DNA from 3 places in the Streptomyces sp. V4I23 genome. Region 1 is predicted to be linked to each of the others. Evidence: riboswitches for the same ligand, from Rfam matches in the RefSeq annotation. Region 1 holds a riboswitch; each other region holds the start of a gene.
The links. A riboswitch is a leader RNA that binds a small molecule or an ion and turns the genes downstream of it on or off. The one in region 1 is predicted to bind cyclic di-AMP.
Positions count from the first base shown of each region.

Region 1 (4,954 bases):
ACTGGTCGGCGTCACCGACGACGCACAGCTCGGCGGGCTCCAGGTCCTCGTACCCCTCGCCCACCAGCTCGCGCACGAGCGTGTACTGGGCGTGGTTGGTGTCCTGGTACTCGTCGACGAGGACGTGCCGGAAGCGGCGCCGGTAGTGCTCGGCGACGTCGGGGAACGCCTGGAGCAGGTGGACTGTGGTCATGATGATGTCGTCGAAGTCCAGGGCGTTGGCCTCGCGCAGCCGGGCCTGGTACATCCGGTACGCCTCGGCGAGCGTCTTCTCGAAGCCGTCCTGCGCCTGGTCGGCGAAGGTCTCCTCGTCGATCAGCTCGTTCTTCAGGTTGGAGATCTTGGCACTGAAGGACTTCGGCGGGAACTTCTTCGGGTCCAGCTCCAGGTCGCGGCAGACCAGCGACATCAGGCGCTTGGAGTCGGCGGCGTCGTAGATCGAGAACGACGACGTGAAGCCCAGCTTCTTCGACTCGCGGCGCAGGATGCGGACGCAGGCGCTGTGGAAGGTCATGACCCACATGGCATGGGCACGCGGGCCGACCAGGTGCTCGACGCGCTCCTTCATCTCGCCGGCGGCCTTGTTGGTGAAGGTGATCGCCAGTATCTGGCCGGGGTGCACGTGCCGGGTGGCCAGGAGGTGGGCGATGCGGTGGGTGAGCACGCGCGTCTTGCCGGAACCGGCCCCGGCGACGATGAGCAGCGGGGAGCCGGTGTGGACGACGGCGGCGCGCTGCTGCTCGTTCAGCCCCTCGAGCAGGGCGGCCGCGTCGACGGCAGGCCGGGGGGCGCCGTCGCGGTAGTACCCGTCGCGGGCCGGCGGCACGTCGTAGGCGCCCTGGAAGAGGTCGTCCGGGATCGGTTCCGGAGCCGACTCCTCGGGGGGCGGAGGAGGCTCCTCGCCGTGGGGCTGGAGATCCGCCAGGAAGCTGTCGTCAAAGAGGCTGCTCATCGCTTATCGAGTCTAGGCGGCCGGACCGACAACCGGGCCCGCATGCCCATACGGGGCAGGTCACATTCCGTGACCGGCCCTGCCCGGCGCGCCACGCCGGTGCCGGATATGCGGCCGGCACCGAAAGAGGTCACGAAAATGTATCGGACATATCGAACATCAACCTTCACAGCCCGCACACGAGTTGGCTAGCGTGCTCGACCAGACGGCCCGCACCCCTCCCGGCGAACCGCGCCGAACGGGTCGACTCCGCCGAATTCGGGCTGCCCCGGAGGCAGTTCGGAACCGGGGACCCGAACTATGCACAACCGGGGTGAATCGGACCGCCTGTCCACGGTCCGTAGGGCATCTTCCGTTCTGCCCGAACCCGACAGCTAACCCGGTAGGCGGTCCACGGAAGAAGGAGATGCCGGCCTTGGCGTCGCATCGCAGGATCCGCAGCCGCAGCACGAAACCCTCCCACGCCGTCGGGTTCACGACGGCCGCCCTCGCCGGCGCCGCCCTCCTGTCGACACAGAGCGCCACCGCCGCGCCCAGCGACCCCAAGCCCTCCGTCGAAGAGGTGCAGAAGAAGGTCGACGACCTCTACCGGCAGGCGGGCAGCGCGACCCAGGAGTACAACAAGGCGAAGGAGGCCACCGCCGAGAAGCGGCGCGAGGTCGACACCCTGTTCGAGGAGGCGGCCACGCGCGCGGAGAAGCTCAACGAGTCGCGTCGCGCCCTCGGCGCCTATGCCGCGGCGCAGTACCGCACCGGCGCGGTCACCCCGACCGCGGCGCTGCTGTTCGCGGACAGCCCCCAGGCGTACTTCGACCAGACGCAGCTGATGGACCGGATGACCGACCAGCAGCGGACCGCCGTCACCGACTACGAGACCCGGCGCGCGGCCGCCGCGAAGCAGCGGGCGGAGGCGACGAAGCGGCTGGAGTCGCTGACCGACTCCCAGCAGGCCCTGCGCATCAGCAAGGAGAAGGTCCAGACGAAGCTGGCCGAGGCGCGCACCCTGCTGTCGAAGCTGACCGCCGAGGAGAAGGCCCGGCTGGCGGCGATCGAGCGCGAGAAGGAGGCGGAGGCGCGGCGCAGAGCGGAGGCGAAGGCGAAGGCCGAGGCGGAGGCCAGAGCCCGCGCCGAGGCCGAGGCGGAGCGGCAGCGCCAGGAGAGCGACCAGCCGCCCCTGGAGACGGGAACCGGGACCGGCGACGACGCTTACGCGACCAGGGCCGACGAAGTCCTCGCCTTCGCCCGCGCCCAGATCGGCAAGCCGTACGTGTGGGGGGCGACGGGCCCGTCCTCGTACGACTGCTCGGGGCTCACCCAGGCGGCCTGGAAGGCGGCGGGCGTCGATCTGCCGCGCACCACCTGGGACCAGGTGGAGGTGGGGCAGCGCGTGGCGACGGCGGACCTGCTCCCCGGCGATCTCGTCTTCTTCTACGACGACATCAGCCACGTCGGCATCTACATCGGCGACGGCAAGATGATCCACGCGCCGAAGCCGGGCGAGAACGTCCGCGAGGAGTCCATCTACTACATGCCGATCTACGGCAGCGTCCGCCCGGTCTGACCCGGTCGCTCACCCCGCGTGCCCGGACGGTCCCGCCGTCCGGGCACGCGTGTGCCGGGGGTCGGTCAGGTCCAGAGCGTCGCGATGAAGACGTTCGCGACCGTCAGACCGCCGACGGCGCCGAAGAGCGCCTTGTCGACCCGCTCCTCGTCCCGCTTGACGTAGACCAGGCCGAGGATCACCACCAGGACCGCCAGCTTGATGGCGATCTTGAGGTTGTTCACCGTCTGGTCGTCGGCCTGGTTGAGGCCCACCAGCGCGACGCCTGTGATCAGCATCGTCAGCGCACCGTGCAGCATCACCGGGTTGAAGCGGGCCGTGCCCGCGCCCATCGCCTTCATCTGGGTCAGGAAGCCGCCCAGCAGGGAGGCGATGCCGATGATGTGCAGCGCGACGAAGACATTGATGAGTACGTCCATGGGGCGGAGCCTAATCGGCGCCGTACCACCGTCCGGCGGCCGGGGGAGCCCGATCGCGGCGTTCGGTCGGCCCTGCGCCGCAATGCGGCCGGGCACCGGCGTCCGGCGCACAGAAAGCGGACATCGCCGTCCAGGTTCGGGCACTTCCCGTCGTCACCTCTCCGTCCCGGGACCGCCCGGTTTAGCGTCAGCGCCCAGGTGGCCGGCTCCCCACCGCCGTCGTGCAGCCGGACGGCTCGGCCACCCCCGCCGAAAGATCCGGCGGCGTACCGCTCCCCCGTGCGGTACGCCGCCGGACCGCAGGTACGCAGGTACGCAGGTACGCAGGTACGCAGGAAGGACGTGTACGCCCCGTGGCAGCGCACCGGAAACCGAGGCAGCATCCGCTCACCGGGCCGGCCGCCCGCACCGCAGCCACCCTCGCGCTCGCAGGCGCGGCGACCACGACCGCGCTCGACGGCTCGGCGCACGCCGAGCCCCGTCTCACGCCCGCCCAGCTCAAGGCCCGCGTCGACCGGCTGTACCAGGAGGCCGGGGAGGCGACCGAGAAGTACAACGGCGCCAAGGAGCTGACGGCGCAGGCCCGCGGAGCGCTCGACGAGCTGCGCGACGAGGCCGCCCGCCGCACGGAGCGGCTCAACGCCTCCCGCAACGCACTCGGTTCCGTCGCCACCGCGCAGTACCGTTCCGGCGGCATCGATCCCGGCCTGCAGCTCGCGCTGACCTCGGACCCCGACGAGTACCTGGCGCGCGCCTCGCTCGCCGAGCGGGTCGGCGAGCGGCACGCGGCCGCCGTCGCCGGTGTGCACCGCCGGCTCGTGGACCTCGGCAGGCTCAGGGCACAGGCCGGCGAGACGACGGCCGAACTGGAGCGGCACCGCCGGGAACTGGCACGACACAAAGCCGTCGTGAAGAACAAACTGGCCGCCGCCGAACGCCTGCTGGCCCGGCTGACCGCCGAGCAGCGCGCCGCGTATGACGCCGGACCGGCCGATCCCGCCCGCGCCGACCGCTCCACCGCACCCCGCGGCGCGCTCAAGCCGCCGAACGGCCGGGCCGCACAGGCCGTCGCCTACGCCTACGGCACACTCGGCAAGCCGTACGTGTGGGGGGCGACCGGGCCGTCCGCATACGACTGTTCCGGGCTCACCCAGGCCGCCTGGCGCTCGGCCGGAGTCTCACTGCCCCGCACCACATACACCCAGATCAACGCCGGGCAGCGCGTCTCCCGCGCCCAACTCGCCCCCGGGGACCTGGTCTTCTTCTACTCCGGCATCTCGCACGTCGGCCTGTACATCGGCGGCGGCCAGATGATCCACGCGCCGCGGCCCGGCGCGCCCGTGCGCGTCGCACCGATCGACCACATGCCCTTCGCCGGGGCGACGCGGGTCTCGTAGCGTCCGGAGCCGTCCGGGATGGCCGCGCGGGTCGCGCCCGGCGTCAGACCAGGCGCCGGGCCGTCGCCCACCGCGTGAGCTCGTGGCGGTTGGACAGCTGCAACTTCCGCAGCACCGCCGACACATGCGACTCGACCGTCTTCACCGAGATGAACAGCTGCTTGGCGATCTCCTTGTACGCGTACCCGCGCGCGATCAGCCGCAGCACCTCGCGCTCCCGCTGGGTGAGCCGGTCCAGGTCCTCGTCGACCGGCGGCGCGTCGGTCGAGGCGAACGCGTCCAGCACGAAGCCGGCGAGCCGCGGCGAGAACACCGCGTCGCCGTCCTGCACCCGGAAGATCGAGTCGACCAGGTCCCCGCCGGTGATCGTCTTGGTGACATAGCCCCGGGCCCCGCCGCGGATCACGCCGATGACGTCCTCGGCGGCGTCCGACACCGACAGCGCCAGGAAGCGCACCGGGTGCTCCGCCGATGCCATCAGCGGCGCACAGCGGCGCAGCACCTCCACGCCTCCGCCGCCGGGCAGGTGCACGTCCAGCAGGACGACCTCCGGCCGGGTCGCCATGATCACGGTGACCGCCTGGTCGACGTCGGCGGCCTCACCGACGACCTCGACCCCGGTGCG
Region 1 covers NZ_JAUSZW010000004.1:3,192,158-3,197,111, forward strand. Annotated here, with positions in the region: gene pcrA (DNA helicase PcrA) at 1-952, opposite strand, end outside; cyclic di-AMP (ydaO/yuaA leader) riboswitch at 1,193-1,356, shown strand; gene QFZ82_RS16565 (C40 family peptidase) at 1,359-2,513, shown strand; gene QFZ82_RS16570 (hypothetical protein) at 2,579-2,932, opposite strand; gene QFZ82_RS16575 (C40 family peptidase) at 3,286-4,329, shown strand; gene QFZ82_RS16580 (response regulator transcription factor) at 4,373-4,954, opposite strand, start outside.

Region 2 (4,954 bases), 2.6 Mb from region 1:
ACGACTTCAACGACCACGAGGGCGGTGGCCCGCACCAGGAGGCCGCCCAACTCGCCTGGCTGCCCGGCACGTTGAGGCGGTGACGGGACGGGGCCGCAGGTGATGGCCGTCTTGACCGGACCGGATAGCCTCCCTAACGTGCCGTAGAAAGCGCTTGCCCCAGCGGCCGCCCGCGTGCCCGTACTCCCCGAGGAGGCCCGAGATGAACCCTCCCGGTGCAGCCGCCGTGTACGACGGCCTGCCCGGCGGGATCGGCGTGTCCCGCCTGCGCGTGTACGACTGGCCGTCGGCGGACGGGCTGCGCGGCGGAACGCCCCACCTGCACCTGACCTGTTCGGAGGGGTACGCCGTGACCGGAGGGCGCGGCGCGGTGCAGACGCTGACCGCCTCCGGGTTCGAGGAGACGCCGCTCGCTCCCGGCGCCCTGGTCTGGTTCACGCCCGGCACGATCCATCGGCTGGTCAACGAGGGCGATCTGACGATCGTCGTCCTCATGCAGAACTGCGGTCTGCCGGAGGCCGGTGACGCGGTGCTCACCCTGCCGCCGCCGTACCTGGCCGACGCGGCCCGCTACCGGGCGACCGTCGCCCTGCCCGCGACCGCCTGCGAGGAGGAGCTCGCCACGGCCGCCCGGCGCCGCCGCGACCTGGCGATCGAGGGCTTCACCGCGCTGCGCGCGGCGGCCGCGGCCGGGGACCCGGAGCCGCTGGCCGCGTTCCACCGGGCGGCGGCCGCCCTGGTGCGCCCGCTCGCGGACCGCTGGCGCGAGCGGTGGCTGACGGGCGCCGCGGCCGCGTCGGCCGCCACCGGCACGCAGTTGGCGCGCCTGGAACGGGGCGACGCCCGCTACCTCGCGGACGCCGTCGTACGGGCGGAACGGCCCGCGGCACGCGGCCGGTTCGGCATGTGCGGCCGCCTCGACGTGTATGACGCAGGGCCCGCGGACGTACCCGACGCGCGGCCCGCATGAGGCGCACCGGCGGTCGCGCCCGGCCCGGGCCGCCCGCTACGCGGCCGGAGGCGCCGGTGCGGCGAGGAAGCGGTGCAGTGAGGTCTTCAGCGCGGCGACGAACGCCTCGCGGGTCGCCTCGTCGACAAGGTCCAGGGACAGGTACGGATTGAGGTCCTCGAGCTCGACGAGCAGCAGTCCGACGTCGCGGGTGCGGCAGGCGTCGACGCGCTGGATGCCGTGGTCGACGGTGTTCCAGGCGATGAAGCGCCGGGCGAAGTCGAGGTCGGCCGCGGTGGGTTCGTACGGCTCCAGGTCCCAGCGGCGGGCGGGGTCGGGGGCGTGGAGGGCGTACTGGAAGGTGTCGTCGACGAAGTAGAAGGAGACCTCGTAGAGGAAGTCGACGCGCGGCTGTATCAGCACGTCGCCGCGTACGAGGCCGGGGAGCTGCTCGGCGCCTGCGAAGTGGAGGCCGATGGAGTCGGCGCCGGCCCTGGGCTTGACCGCGTACGCGTCGGAGGCGGGCAGCAGGCCGAGGTCGTCGAGCCGGTCCACCGTGGGGATGACCGGGTACCCGGCCCTGGTGAGGTCCAGCAGGTACTGCTTGCCCGCCATGTCGCCGCGTGCGGTCAGCGGGTTGTAGATCCGGGCGCCGGTCCTTATCGCCTTCTCGCGGAAGGCGTCGTACGCGTCCTGGTAGTGCAGGACGGGCCCGCTGTTGCGCACCACGACGCCGTCGAAGCCGTCCATCAGCGCGGCCGCGTCCGCCGGGTGGGCGAGGGCGAGGTCGAAGTCCTCGCGCAGCCGTGAGGACAGGTGGATGTCCTCGTCGCAGTACCGCCGCCCCTTGGCCGGGTAGGCGAGGTCGGTGACGTACAGCAGGCGGGGCCTGGCGGACACGGGGCGGCTCCTGAGTTCGGTTGACCGCAAAACTACCCGGGTCCGGTCACAGGCGGTGCAGCAGGACCTCGGTCAGCACGCCGTCCGCCGCCCGCGCGGTCATGTACGTGTGGTGGGGCTGTCGCCTGCGGTCGGTCGGGGAGCCGGGGTTGAGGAGCCGCAGGCCGCCGGGGGCCGTGGTGTCCCACGGGATGTGGCTGTGGCCGAAGACCAGCACGTCGAGGTCCGGGAACCTCTCGGCGCAGCGCCGCTCGCGCCCGGCGGCGGGGCCCGTCTCGTGCACCACGCCGAACCGGAGACCGCCGAGCTCCGCGCGGGCCACCTCCGGGAGCCGGGCGCGCAACGCTTCGCCGTCGTTGTTGCCGTACACGGCGAGGAGGCGGGCGGAGCGGTCCTCAAGGAGGTCGAGGGTCGCGGTGTCGACCCAGTCGCCGGCGTGGATCACCACGTCGGCCTCCTCGACACGGGCCATCACCTCGTCGGGCAGGCGGCGGGCGCGGCGGGGCACATGAGTGTCGGAGATCAGCAGCAGTCGCATGCCTCCAACCTTCCCGCTGCCGGCGCCGGGCGGGCACACGGCCGCGCCGGGCGCCGCACTGACGTGATGTCAGAACAGGCGCCCGGCGCGATTCCGTCTGCAATCGAAGCCGCGAATTGCGGGGCTACGGTCAGTACGGGCCGTTCACGTTGTCGATGGAGCCGTACCTGGCGGCGGCGTAGTTGCACGCGGCGGTGATGTTCGCGACCGGGTCGTAGCTGTCGAACGGCGTGCCGGGCACGTGGTAGGCCCGGAACGTGGGGTCGATCACCTGGAGAAGGCCCTTGGAGGGCGTTCCGTTCACCGCGTTGATGTCCCAGTTGTTGATCGCCCGCGGATTTCCGGAGGACTCGCGCATGATGTTCCGGTGGATTCCCTCGTAAGTTCCGGGAATTCCGTGCTTGGCCATGATGTCGAGCGATTCCTTGATCCAGCCGTCGAGATCGTTGGAATACGTCTTGGCCTTGGCGGGCTTCGCGGCCGGGGCCTTCTTCGCCGCCAGGGCGGTGCGGGCCTCGGAGCGGTCGGCGCGGCCGGCGTCGGCGGCGCGGTCCGCAGGCTTGGCCTTGGCGCCGATGGTCAGCTTCAGGCCGGGGCGGATCAGCGCCGGGTCGGCGCCGATGTTCCGGCGGTTGTCGTTGTAGAGCTTCTTCCAGCCGCCGCTGACGGAGTGCTCCTCGGCGATCTTCGACAGGGAGTCGCCCGCGACGACGGTGTACGTCACGGGGGCCTTCTTCGCCGCGGCGGGCGCCGTGACGGCGGTCTTCGCGGTCGCGGCCTGGGCCGGCTGCGCGGCGGCGGTGGTCGCGCCGAACAGCGGCAGGGCGAGCGCGGCGCCGCCCGTGCCCGCGGCGACGAAGCCGCGGATGAGTCGGCCGGACTTCGGACGGCGGTGGTGCTTACCCTTTGCAGGCATGACGCATTCCTCTCCGTCGCCTGCGAGGTGAGCTGTCGGGTTCGGGCTGGAGATGCCCGGTCGCATGGTCGGTGCGACTTCACCCCGAGCCGTTCCGGTTTCCGGATCGGCGGCTTACCTGGGTCCCCCGCTCCTGCCGAACGTGAGTGCGTGGTCGGATTCCCGGACGGCGGCAGGATTCGGCGGTCCATCCGGATTGCGGTGACCGTAAGCGAGAGCAGCCCGGCGGAACAAGCCCTGAATTCACAACCGCAATGCGAGACCGGAGAAAAGAGACGGAAATGACCTTCCTCATTTTCTGTCGGGAACTCAACTTTCCTTCCACGCAAGGCGTCTGCGACGCCTGCCCGACATCCCGGGCATTCCGTCACGTGACCGACGTCACGAAACAGGCAACAAGGAAAAGCAGTCGCACACTTCATACGCAAACGGACATACCGGCAATGAAAGAGAAACGCCCCATACCGGAAAGTCCGACGCTCTATTGAGTGCCAATAGTCCGTTTTCTTCTGTATGTAATGGCATCGCCCGCTTCGGGTACTCGGGCGTGGTGGCCGGACGCGCGGCGCCGCCCGTACGACGGCCGCAGGCCGCCCACCGGAGAGCAACGCGGGAGGACACGATGCGCGCACTGACATGGCAGGGCCGGCGGGACGTCCGGATCGAGACCGTCCCCGATCCCCGCATCACCGAGCCGAAGGATGTGATCGTCCGGGTGACGTCCACCGGCATCTGCGGTTCGGATCTTCACCTCTACGAGGTCCTGGGCCCGTACCTCGATCCCGGCGACATCCTCGGCCACGAGCCCATGGGCGTCGTGGAGGAGACCGGTCCCGAGGTGACGGCCCTCTCGGCCGGCGACCGCGTCGTCGTGCCGTTCAACGTCTCGTGCGGTGAGTGCTTCATGTGCGCCCAGGGCCTCCACTCGCAGTGCGAGACGACCCAGGTGCGGGACCGCGGCATGGGCGCGTCGCTGTTCGGCTACACGAAGCTGTACGGGCAGGTGCCCGGCGGGCAGGCCGAGTACCTGCGGGTGCCCTTCGGCGACACACTGCCGGTCAAGGTGCCCGAGGGGCCGCCGGACGAGCGTTTCGTCTACCTCTCGGACGTGCTGCCGACGGCGTGGCAGGCCGTGGAGTACGCGGACGTACCGCCCGGCGGGTCGCTGACCGTGCTCGGCCTCGGACCGATCGGCGACATGGCCTGCCGCGTGGCCCTGCACCGGGGCGCCGGACTCGTCATCGGCGTCGACCTCGTCCCCGAGCGTCTCGACCGGGCCGAGGCGCGTGGGGTGACGGTCCTCGACCTGCGCGAGCACGACGAGGTCGCCGACGCGGTCCGCGACCTGACGGACGGCCGCGGCTCGGACGCGGTCATCGACGCCGTGGGGATGGAGGCCCACGGCGCACCGGTCGCCAAGGCGGGGCAGTGGGCGACCGGTCTGCTGCCCGGACGCGTGGCCCGGCGCGTCATGGAGCATGTCGGCGTGGACCGGCTGGAGGCGTTCTACACGGCCATCGACGCGGTACGGCGCGGTGGCACGATCTCCCTGGTCGGGGTCTACGGCGGCATGGCGGATCCCGTGCCGATGCTCACCCTGTTCGACAAGCAGATCCAGCTCCGTATGGGGCAGGCCAATGTCCGGCGCTGG
Region 2 covers NZ_JAUSZW010000004.1:619,734-624,687, forward strand. Annotated here, with positions in the region: gene QFZ82_RS05110 (acetylxylan esterase) at 1-83, shown strand, start outside; gene QFZ82_RS05115 (cupin) at 203-970, shown strand; gene QFZ82_RS05120 (hypothetical protein) at 1,007-1,849, opposite strand; gene QFZ82_RS05125 (metallophosphoesterase) at 1,896-2,387, opposite strand; gene QFZ82_RS05130 (LysM peptidoglycan-binding domain-containing protein) at 2,518-3,303, opposite strand; cyclic di-AMP (ydaO/yuaA leader) riboswitch at 3,308-3,498, opposite strand; gene QFZ82_RS05135 (zinc-dependent alcohol dehydrogenase) at 3,926-4,954, shown strand, end outside.
Region 2: another riboswitch for cyclic di-AMP. It lies ahead of QFZ82_RS05130 (LysM peptidoglycan-binding domain-containing protein); the one in region 1 lies ahead of QFZ82_RS16565 (C40 family peptidase).

Region 3 (4,954 bases), 3.7 Mb from region 1:
CCATGAACCGTCCTGCCGCCCGCTACGTCCTGCCCGAGTTCACCGAGCGCACCAGCTCGGGCACCCGCACCCTCGACCCGTACTCGAAGCTGCTCGACGAGCGGATCGTCTTTCTCGGTACCGCCGTCGACGACACCGCCGCGAACGACGTCGTCGCCCAGCTGCTGCACCTCGAGTACGCGGCCCCCGATCAGGACATCTGCCTGTACATCAACTCCCCCGGCGGCTCCATCAGCGCCATGACCGCGATCTACGACACCCTGCAGATCATCACCTGCGACATCGCCACCACCTGCCTGGGCCAGGCCGCTTCGACAGCCGCCTTGCTGCTCGCCGCGGGCACCCCGGGCAAGCGGTCGGCGCTGCCCGGCGCACGTGTCGTCGTCCAGCAGCCCGCCGTGGAGGAGCCGTTGCGCGGCCAGCCGTCCGATCTTGAGATCCACGCCGCCGAGTTGCTGCGCCTGCGGGAGCAGCTGGCGGCCATGCTCGTACGCCACACCGGACAGGGCGCCGAGCGCATCGCGGCCGATCTGGAGCGGGACAGGATCTTCGACGCCGAGGCAGCGAAGGGATACGGCCTGGTGGACCACGTCATCGGGAGCCGCAAAGCCTCGCCGGCCGGGGCGAGGTGAGCGAGGGATGCTGCTCCCGGAGCTGCCACCGCTTCCCGGGCTGACCCGCGCGGAGGCGGAGTTGATCGACAGGTATCTCGAAGTGGTCGATCTGCTGGGGCGGATCAATCCGTCCCGGGTCACCCACACCTACGGCGCGCTGCGCGCCGCTCAGGCACTGGTCGGGCGGGCGACCGCCCTGAAGGACGCCCTGACGCTGATGCACCTGCGCGGGGAGAACGAGGTCTACGCGGACACGCTCGCCGAGGCGCTGCGGATTCTCGACGGGGAACGCAGAGCGAACCGGGTGACCATGCCCCCGGTTTCGACGAGTTGACGGTCGATCCGCTGCTTTCCGCCAAGGGGGCCGCGGCTTTCGTACCCCGTTCGGTGGAGTTTCGGCGACGTTGTTCCGTGCCGCAGGAGTTGCGCCACGCACACCACCGATTTGGCGGAGTCGAACGGCTTCCGCGCTGGTACGACCATGATTCCGCGTCAGGCGAGGCGACCGCCAACATCCCTGTCCACCCGAACAGATCAGTCGTGATTGGCTTCACAAAAGCCGTTTCAACTCGGAAATCGGACATCCATGAGTGACGATCGCTGGGACGACAAGCCCCCGCCACCTTGACGGGGCGGTCCGGGCGGACGCTGAATCCTGCCGCCGCACCGGACGACTGGTCGACAGAAGTGCATCGGCAGGAGTGGAGGACCCGAGCAGCACGGGGTGACCGGTGATCCCGGTAGGCCCCTTGGGGTGAAGCCGCTTCGGCGGCCGGGCGTCTTCGCCAGTCCGAACCCGACAGGTCACCCTTCACAGGCGGCTGACGAAGGGTTGCGCATGACTGCGCAGATGCATGTCCCGTTCCTGCTCACACGTGCGGGCGCCGTATCGGCACTGACCATCGCCGCCGTCGGCGGCACGCTCCTCGCTCCCGGCACCGCCCCCGAGGCCCACGCGATCACCAGCTACGCGAGCAAGGCACTCAAGGTCGCGGCATCGAAGAAGGGGTCGCCGTACAGATTCGGCGCCGTAGGCCCGCACCGCTTCGACTGTTCCGGGCTGACGCAGTACTCGTACAAGAAGGCCGGCAAGAAGCTGCCGCGCACCGCTCAGCAGCAGTACAACCGTACGCGCCATGTCTCCGCCTCCCAACGAAAACGCGGTGACCTGGTCTTCTTCCATTCCGGCGGCTACGTCTACCACGTGGGCATCTACGCCGGCCGAGGGCGGATCTGGCATTCGCCGAAGACGGGCGACGTCGTGCGGCTGGCCAAGATCTGGACCAGGGGCGTCTCGTACGGCCGGGTGCGCTGACGGCCCGCCTTCCGGCTGCCCCGCCTTTCCGGCTCCCCGGCGGCGGCCCCGCGCCTGAGAATCGTCCGCACCCACCATGGTGCGACGGACCGGTGCCGGTCAGTGTGCCAGCGGCTGGACCAGCAGGGTCGCGCCGAGCGTGGTGAGCGCGCCGCCCGTGACTCCTTCCACGGCACGCGTGGTGCGCGGCCTGCGCAGCCACCGGCCCAGCCGGTCCACCAGGAGGGCCACCGCCGGGAACCAGATCAGCGCCAGGAGGACGACGATCGCGGCCAGCAGCAGGGTGCGCGGCAGCACCGCCGCGCCGTCGGGCACGAACTGCGGCAGCAGGCTCAGGAACAGCACCGGCGCCTTCGGGTTGAGGACGTTGGTGAGGAAGCCCTGCCGCAGGCCGCGCCCGACGCCGTGGGAGGGCGCGGCGCCGTCGGGGGCGGCGGGCCCTTCGAGCGGGCGCAGCGCGGAGCGCACAGCGCGCAGGCCCAGCCACAGCACGTAGATCCCGCCGGCGATCTGCAGCGTCCGGTAGAGCACGGGCACCGCCACCAGCACCGCGGCGAGTCCCGCCACGGCCAGCGCGGTGTGCACCAGCAGCCCGCCCGCCACACCGACCGCGCAGGCGACGCCCGCGCGGCGCGAGGCGAGCGCACTGCGTACCACCACGGTGAAGTCGGCACCCGGCATGGCGACCATGCCCGCGGCGACACCGGTGAAAGCGATCAGGTGTGCGTCCATGCCCTCCAGCCTGCCGTCTCAGTGCCTTCAGCGTGTATGGGGAATATCCTGGGTCAGCCAAAAGCAATGCTTAAGGGGTGCGATGTACGACCCGACCCGGCTGGCCGCCCTGGTCGCTGTCGCGGAGGCCGGTTCCATCACCCGCGCCGCGGCCCGCCTGGGTTACACCGCCCCGGCGCTCTCCCAGCAGCTGGCCAAGCTGGAGCGCGAGGCCGGAGCGCCTCTGCTCGTGCGCCACCACCGCGGGGCGCGGCTCACGGCCGCGGGTGAGCTGCTCGCGGAGCGGGCGCGCCGGGTGCTGGACGAGATGGACCGGGCGCGGCACGAGCTGGCCCGGCTGTCGGGGCTCGCGGGCGGCCGGCTGCGGGTGGCCACCTTCACCACGGTCGGCATCCACCTGCTGCCCCCGGTGCTGAGCGCCTTCCGGCGCGCCCATCCGGATGTGGACCTGACCGTCGCCGAGTACGAACCCCCGGATGGGGTCACGGCAGTGGCGCGCGGCGCCATGGATCTCGCGCTGACGCATGCCTACGAGCCCGCCGATCCGGCGCCGCCCCCGCCGGGGGTGGTCGTGGAAACGCTGCTGGTCGAGGAGCTGGTGCTCATCACCGCTCCCGGGCACGCCCTGGCGGGCGGATCGGGGCGGCTGCCGGTGAGCGCACTCGCCGGGCAGCCGCTGATCAGCAGCGCTCCGGCGCATCCGCCGCGCAAGGGAGTGGAGGGTGCGCTGGCCGAGGCGGGGGCGACGCCGGCCGTGGTGTGCGAGTCGCCCGGTTACGCGCTGGTGTGCGCCCTGGTGACCGCGGGGATAGGGGTGGCGGTGGTGCCGGAGATGGTGGCGGCGATGTCCGCCACGCCGCTGCAGGTACGGCAGTTGGAGCCGGCGGCCTTCCGCCGCACGATCTCTGTGGCGCACCGGGGAGAGGAGTCGGGGCCGGCGGCGCAGTCGCTGCGGGCTCTCCTGCGGAGCTCGTTCGGACGGGCGGGTCAACAGGGCACTGCGGCCAGGGTGTGGTGAACCCGGGCGCGGATCAGCCCTTCACGGGTACGGTCCACGGCAGGGCGATCCACACGGTCTTGCCGCCCTCCTCGGTGGGTGTCACGGAGAGCCGCCCGCCGTACTGCGCGGTGAGACTGCGGATGATGACCATCCCCCGGCCGTTGTCCTGTCGGACGGCGGCGGGCAGCCGGCGCGGCCAGCGCGGGTGGCTGTCGGTGACGCCGATGCACAGTCGCTCGTCCCGTTCGAGGCGCACGTCGACGGTGAAGGTGGGCGACTGGCCGAAGGTGTGCTGCACTGCGTTGGTCGCCAGTTCGGAGACGATCAGCCGCAGGGTGTCGACGGCGTCGGTGCCGTCCGGCAGACCCCATCCGCAGACGACATCGGTGACATATCTCCGGGCGGCGGAGACCGATGCCGGATCGCTGGGCAGAGTGACGGATGCTTCTTGACGGTCTGCCATGGCGACGCTGTCCCTTTCCCACCGGGCCGGGCTCCGACTCGTAGCGGATGACACGCGAGGACGGCCACGGATTGCGCTTCGGCGTCAGACTGCCACTTGTCGTCAGGCCGGTGCGGCAATCCACCAAGATACGTGCATATCTGTCGCTCAAAGCGGTGAAGTCTGCGACGAGAGACCGTATTTGGGGACGGACCGCACGCTCCGGACCGGCTGTTCTCAGCCCCGCGGCGCGGAGGCGATGATCGTCGCGACGGCCGTGTCGACCTGCCGGGCGGTCAGATCGGCGCGGGCGGTGAGCCGGATGCGCGAGATGCCGTCCGGCACCGACGGGGGCCGGAAGCAGCCCACGACCAGACCTGCCGTCCGGCAGTCCGCCGCCCAGCGCAGCGCCGCCTCCGGGGAGGGCGCCTGCACGGACACGACGGCCGCGTCCGGCCGCGCGGCGGTCAGTCCCGCGTCCGTGAGCCGCCGGTGCAGCACGGCCGCTACCTCCCGCGCCCGGCCGGCGAGCTCCGGTTCGCGGCGCAGCACCCCGACGGCGGCGAGCGCGCCGCCCGCCGCGGCCGGTGCGAGTCCGGTGTCGAAGATGAAGGTCCTGGCCGTGTTGACCAGGTGCGCGATCACCCGCGCCGGGCCGAGGACCGCGCCGCCCTGGCTGCCGAGGGACTTGGAGAGGGTGAGGGTGGCGACGACTCCGGTCGCGCCGGCCAGTCCGGCGGCGTCGAGCGCGCCCCGGCCGCCGTCGCCGAGGACGCCGAGGCCGTGGGCGTCGTCGACGAGCAGGGCCGCGCCGTGTTCGCGACAGGCTGCCGCGAAGGCGGGCAGCGGCG
Region 3 covers NZ_JAUSZW010000004.1:6,860,126-6,865,079, reverse strand. Annotated here, with positions in the region: gene QFZ82_RS33605 (ATP-dependent Clp protease proteolytic subunit) at 3-632, shown strand; gene QFZ82_RS33600 (hypothetical protein) at 640-948, shown strand; cyclic di-AMP (ydaO/yuaA leader) riboswitch at 1,251-1,449, shown strand; gene QFZ82_RS33595 (C40 family peptidase) at 1,453-1,929, shown strand; gene QFZ82_RS33590 (LysE family translocator) at 2,029-2,661, opposite strand; gene QFZ82_RS33585 (LysR family transcriptional regulator) at 2,744-3,679, shown strand; gene QFZ82_RS33580 (ATP-binding protein) at 3,693-4,124, opposite strand; gene QFZ82_RS33575 (8-amino-7-oxononanoate synthase) at 4,341-4,954, opposite strand, start outside.
Region 3: another riboswitch for cyclic di-AMP. It lies ahead of QFZ82_RS33595 (C40 family peptidase); the one in region 1 lies ahead of QFZ82_RS16565 (C40 family peptidase).